Regions from separate parts of the Pseudoalteromonas sp. MMG013 genome, predicted to be linked through region 2. Evidence: predicted binding sites of a transcription regulator. Region 2 holds the regulator's gene; the other holds the start of a gene.
What was found. The regulator sigma-54, encoded in region 2, starts transcription at its own class of promoters, with help from an activator protein. The targets are predictions, from matches to a motif close to GTTGGCACGNNNNTNGNNT.

Region 1 (3,398 bases), on a different contig from region 2:
ATAGATTCCAGATTGTTTTCAGAATGCGCTGTTTAATACGCTGTAATGTTGAGTGTTTAGAGGGCATTTTTGCCGCTTTTTTTCGAGGCTTTGCTTTTGTCGTTTTTACGTTTCTTTTACTGGGTGATTTAACTGTTTTATCAGTGCTTTTTTTAGAACCCGTGCTTTTTTCTGCCATGCCTACCGTACTAGAGGGAGCGTTAAATAGTGGATAAGCCTAGAGTACCTCAGATTAACCTGACCTGAAAGATACTACGGGCCTATAAAGCCCGTTATCTTGAGATATCGTGATGCAAGTTACTGTGAGCGAACACTCACAAACTCTGGGTAGGCGTCAATACCACAGTCATGCTGATCCATTCCATTGATTTCTTCTTCCTCTCCAACACGAATTCCTATCGTGTTCTTTAGTAAAGCCCATACTAAATACGACACAATAAATACAAACCCTAAAATACTTATTAAGCCAATAAACTGAATTCCAAACGTCGCATCTGAATTAGAAAGAGGAACTAACATAACACCTAACATGCCACATGTACCATGAACTGATATTGCACCAACAGGGTCATCTACTTTTGCTTTATCTAAAAACACAATACTGAATACCACTAATGAACCACCCAATGCGCCTAACAAACAAGCCTGTAAAGGGGTCGGCGATGCTGGTTCGGCGGTAATAACAACCAAACCTGCTAAGGCACCATTTAACACCATCGTTAGGTCCGCTTTTCGCCATAATGCCTTACACACTAGAAGTGCTGCAATCGCGCCAGTTGCAGCAGCTGCATTTGTATTAAGCAAAATTTGGCTGACCGCAATCGCATTACTTTTATCTGCGATGAATAACTGTGAGCCACCATTAAAACCAAACCAACCCATCCATAAAATAAAGGTACCCAATGTTGCTAGTGGCATATTTGAACCCGGTATAGGGTAAATCTCACCGTTTTTACCATATTTACCTTTTCTTGCGCCTAACAATAATACACCCGCTAATGCAGCTGCTGCTCCGGCTCCATGAACAATAGCCGAGCCAGCAAAGTCTACGAACCCTAAGTTAGATAAAAACCCTCCCCCCCAAGTCCAATAGCCTTCAACAGGATAGATAAAGCCTGTCAGCACCACCGTAAATGCAAGAAATGCCCATAGTTTCATACGTTCAGCAACAGCACCCGATACGATAGACATCGCGGTCGCAACAAACACCACCTGAAAAAAGAAGTCGGCCTCTAAAGCATGATCTGCTTCAGCGCTCGCAGCACCAATTAAAGCACCAAAGCTAGGCACTACCCCACCCTCCGTGTTACCGACATACATAATATTGTACCCAACCAATAAAAACATGGTGCATGCTATGGCATATAATGCAATATTCTTGGTCAAGATCTCTGTGGTGTTCTTAGAGCGGACTAAGCCAGCTTCGAGCATGGCAAAGCCAGCAGCCATCCACATCACCAGTACCCCTGAAATTAAAAAGTAAAATGTATTTAGCGAAAATTTAAGTTCTATAATTGCGTTTTCCATAGTTTGGTCCTCAAATAGCTTCTTCGTCTAATTCACCAGTACGGATCCGCACAATCTGATCTAGTTCGTATACAAATATTTTTCCATCACCTATTTTTCCTGTATGAGCAGCCCGTGTAAGTACATCAACAACACGTTGTGTATTTTCGCTGTGTGTTGCAATCTCTAGTTTAATTTTAGGAATAAAATCAACCTGATATTCAGCACCTCGATAGAGCTCAGTATGTCCTCGCTGTCGGCCAAAGCCTTTTACATCAATGACAGTCATCCCTTCTACCCCCAGATCTGCCAGCGCTTCTCGTACTTCATCCAACTTAAATGGTTTTATTATTGCACTTATCATTTTCATTGTTAGTCCCCTTAGGACAGGCTTATCCTGTAGTGACAACAATCCAACCTTTATGCCAATAATTTTTTGTTTTTTATTTCATTAAGTTAACTATCGAGGGAATATGAATTGCATAAAAAATGCACCAATAAGGTGCATTATTAAGATAGCTGGGCTGAACTGGTGCGTACAGATTAACTGTTCACTACAACACAATTACGCTGCTGGGCCTTAGCTTGATACAACGCTTTATCCGCAGCACGCATGATTTGGCTTAATGAGCCATAATTACAAAAAGCCAAACCTATACTGACAGTACAAAATAGGGCTTCATCATTAATGTCAAACTCTGTTTTTGCCAACCTATGACGAAAATCATTCATCGCTTGCTCTGCAACTTGCATATTATTCCCAGGTAAAACAACAGCAAACTCCTCGCCACCAATTCGCGCCACCGTACAATGGTTAAATGCACTTTTTAATAAGTCTGCAACTTGAGTTAAAACTGAATCTCCGCCCTCATGACCATATTTATCATTAATGCTTTTAAATAAGTCTAAATCAAGTAACGCTAAAATATATTGCTCAGGTTTAGATTTAAATAACTTTTCCGCTTGTTGACAAAAGAACCGACGGTTATAAAGCCCTGTTAAATAATCACGGTGTGCATATTCTTTTATCTCAGCAATTAAATTTAGCTGCTCCATTGTTTGCATAATGCGGCAATGAAACTCTTCATTCATAAAAGGTTTTGCTAAGAAATCATTAGCACCAAATTTAATAAATTTAGCCGAGAGACCATGACTGCCCGCACCTGATAAACCGATTATGGCCAATTCATCACGTCCACGACTATTACGAATAGCTTTCACTAATTCAAAACCATCCATCGTTGGCATCGCATAATCCGTAAGCAGTAACTTAATGTCATAGTCTTCTTTAAGCATATGCAAAGCTTGCTCACCATCTTGTGCTTCGAGTACAGTAAACAGTTGCTTTTCCAGCATCTGCCTCATAACTGCCCGGCTGATCATTGAATCATCTGCGACCAGCGCCTTGCATCCTTGATTACGTAACAAGCGCGAAACCAGTTTAACGGCGTAAAGGTATGAGTCTCGGTTATCTTTGATTACATAATCAACCACACCCAGCTCTAGCATTTGTTGGCGACTATATTCGTCAATTTTAGAAGTTAAAACCACGGTAGGTACATTTTGTCTTAATGTCAGTTGAACAACCTCTCCATCCATCGCATCTGGTAATGTGAGATCCACTAACGCCAATGTATATTGATGTTGGTTTAAATATTCTTGGCTTTCTTTTAAAGACCAAGCAAAATCTATCTCAACCTCTAAATATAGGCTGGCCAAATGACGCAGAACTTGCTGCACCACTTTACTGTCTTCAACAATTAACACTCTTTGCATGGGAATGAGGCTCTATTACTACTAAGAGAAACTTAACGGATCAAGAATTTAAGAAAATAAATACTTTAATACGACATAATTAAGTCGTAAATATACGCGATTTTTGTTACAAAAAA
Region 2 (3,398 bases):
CAGGTAAAACGACCAGTTTTTATATGATTGTTGGATTAGTGCCAAGCGATAACGGTACCGTAACAATTGATGACCACGATATCACCCTGTTACCGATGCACAGTCGAGCAAGGCTAGGCATCGGTTATTTACCGCAAGAATCTTCCATCTTTCGAAAGTTAACCGTTTACCAGAACTTAATGGCTATTTTAGAAACTCGTAATGAACTGAGTAAACCTGATCGAGAGCAAATTCTTAATGAATTATTAGATGAATTCAACATCCAACATATACGTACAAGTCAAGGTATGGCATTGTCAGGAGGTGAACGTCGAAGAGTCGAAATTGCTCGCGCTTTAGCCGCAAACCCAAAATTTATCCTGTTAGATGAGCCTTTTGCTGGTGTTGACCCAATTTCGGTGTTAGATATAAAGAAAATTATCGAACATTTAAAAAAACGCGGTATAGGTGTTCTGATCACAGATCATAATGTACGAGAAACACTTGATGTGTGCGAAAAAGCATACATAGTTTCACATGGTGAATTAATTGCATCAGGTACTCCAGAACACGTGCTTGCCGATCAAACTGTTCGAGATGTCTACCTAGGTGAACAATTCAGGCTATAGTTATAGTATCTAGGTAATTTTAATAATTGATTAATAGAAAGGATTGTTAGAGATACATGAGGCAATCGTTACAGCTGCGCATGGGTCAGCAATTAACCATGACACCCCAATTACAACAGGCTATCCGCTTGTTGCAATTGAGCACGCTAGATCTCCAACAAGAAATCCAAGAAGCCTTGGACAGCAACCCATTACTGGAAGTTGAAGAATCAGAGCATGAAAACGACAACGAAAATATAGAAAAAGAACATAAAGAGCTCTCGAAAGAAGAATCTAATTCAGACAGTATTGAAGAAGCTCCAGTCAGTGACTATGAGCTTGATGCAGACGCGGCTATGAGTAAAGACACTGTTAGCGAAGAACTTGCGATGGATGTCACATGGGATGAATACATGAGTGCTGCACCAGCAACAAGCAGCGGCCCTATGCCTGAAGACGAAAACATGTACCAAGGCGCAACCACCGAATCGCTCCATGAATACTTAATGTGGCAACTAGAACTGACCCCGTTTAGTGATACTGATAGAGGGATCGCTGTCGCCATTGTGGAAGCCGTGGATGATGGTGGTTTATTAACCTTATCGACCGATGAAATCTTAGAAAGCCTTAATGACGAGAGTTCAGAAGATGCCATTGAACTTGATGAAATTGAGGCTGTCCTGAAACGCATTCAATTATTTGACCCCGTCGGCATTGCTGCTCGTAGCTTGCAAGAATGTTTATGTATCCAGCTTAATCAGTTTGATAAAAGTACACCTTGGCTGGAACATACTAAACATGTGCTCACCGAACATATCGACTTACTTGCAAGTCGAGACTATCGAACGCTAATGAAAAAGACTAAGCTGAAAGAGTCCGATTTAAAAGAAGTCATGACTCTAATACACAGCTTAAATCCAAAACCTGCGGCCAGTATCATCCGTGAAGAGTCTGAATATGTCATACCAGATGTCTCTGTGAAAAAAGTGAAAGGCCGATGGTTAGTTGAATTAAACCCTGATTCAATGCCGAAAATTAGAGTCAATGATCACTATGCGGCGATGTCTCGCTCAATGAAATCAAGCACTGATAGTCAATTTATTCGCTCGCATTTACAAGAAGCTAAATGGTTTATTAAAAGCTTAGAAAGCCGCAATGATACGTTAATGAAAGTAACTAATTGCATTGTGCAGCAACAACAGGCATTCTTTGAACATGGCCCTGAAGCAATGAAACCTATGGTGCTAAATGATGTGGCTGAAATGGTAGAGATGCATGAATCCACTATTTCACGTGTCACAACACAAAAATATATGCACACACCTAGGGGCATTTTTGAGTTGAAATATTTCTTCTCGAGCCATGTGAGTACCGAAAACGGAGGTGAATGCTCTTCCACAGCGATTAGAGCATTGATCAAAAAGCTCATTGCCGCCGAAAATACTGCTAAGCCATTAAGTGATAGCAAAATTGCGGATATATTGGCAGAGCAAGGAATCAAAGTGGCCCGACGTACGATAGCAAAATATCGGGAGTCGTTAGCCATTCCACCGTCGAATCAGCGTAAAAGCTTGATATAAGACGTAATACCAAAGAAGGAAAATGCTTATGCAACTAAATTTAACTGGTCGTCACGTAGAAGTAACTGAATCACTAAGAGACTATGTCAACACCAAGTTTGCGAAGCTAGAAAGGCACTTTGATCATATCAATAATGTGCATGTGATTTTAGATGTTGAAAAACTCGTACAAAAAGCCGAAGCGACCTTACACTTAAGCGGAGCAGAAGTATTTGCCTCTACCGAGCATCAAGATATGTATGCTGCTATTGATGGTTTGGTTGACAAGCTAGACAGACAAGTAATCAAACACAAAGAAAAGCTTACTCGACATTAACCATGAAACTTAGCTCAATAATCAACAAGGACTGCAGTAAAGCTGCGGTCCTTTTTAATAGCAAAAAACGTATTCTCGAATACGTTAGCGAACTTACACATGAACAGTTACCCCACCTAGAACAGCATGATGTTTTATCTGCGCTCATGTCACGAGAGAAGCTAGGCAGTACTGGAATTGGTAAAGGCATCGCTATTCCACATGGCAGAATGCAAGGTATCGAACAAGTTTTTGCGATGATATTAGTTAGTAAAAAATCAGTTCCATTCGATGCCATAGACAATCGTCCAGTCGATATTTTTGTTGCACTCATTGTACCTGAAGGTGATAATCAACAGCATCTGAAAACACTCGCTGCAATTGCTGAAAGCTTAAAAGATAAAGAGTTCTGTAAGCAATTGAGACATGCCAGCAATGATACCGAGCTCTATAGTATTATTAAGGCTCAAGATTAGTAAATAGGGGATAATTGTGGAATTAATCATTATTAGTGGTCGCTCTGGTTCTGGGAAGTCCGTTGCATTAAGAGTGTTAGAAGATTTAGGCTACTATTGTGTTGACAATATTCCTGTCAATTTACTTCCGTCTTTGGTTAGAAGCGTGTCTGAGAGCTATGACAAAATTGCAGTCAGTATTGATGTGCGTAACTTGCCAAAACAACAGCAAGAGTTCAACGATATTCTTGAGTATTTACCAGGGTTTGCTAATCCGATATTATTTTACTTGGACAGTGATGATCAAACATTGATCAAACGCTTTTCTGAAACTCGCAGGCTACACCCACTCTCTATAAATAACTTACCGTTAGATCTAGCCATTAAAGAAGAAAAGCAGCTATTGGATGTACTGATCACCAGTGCCGATGTATTTATTGATACAACCGACCTCAGTGTCCACCAGTTAGCTGAATCTATC

Region 1: the regulator sigma-54 is predicted to act here: its motif matches at 1,918-1,936, upstream of J8L98_RS05680 (P-II family nitrogen regulator).

What each region holds. Positions count from the first base shown of each region.
Region 1 covers NZ_JAGJEE010000004.1:128,622-132,019, forward strand. Annotated here, with positions in the region: gene mrcB (penicillin-binding protein 1B) at 1-178, opposite strand, end outside; gene J8L98_RS05675 (ammonium transporter) at 298-1,527, opposite strand; gene J8L98_RS05680 (P-II family nitrogen regulator) at 1,538-1,876, opposite strand; gene J8L98_RS05685 (diguanylate cyclase) at 2,050-3,282, opposite strand.
Region 2 covers NZ_JAGJEE010000005.1:54,640-58,037, reverse strand. Annotated here, with positions in the region: gene lptB (LPS export ABC transporter ATP-binding protein) at 1-608, shown strand, start outside; gene J8L98_RS06900 (RNA polymerase factor sigma-54) at 665-2,167, shown strand; gene hpf (ribosome hibernation promoting factor) at 2,196-2,483, shown strand; gene J8L98_RS06890 (PTS sugar transporter subunit IIA) at 2,486-2,938, shown strand; gene rapZ (RNase adapter RapZ) at 2,955-3,398, shown strand, end outside.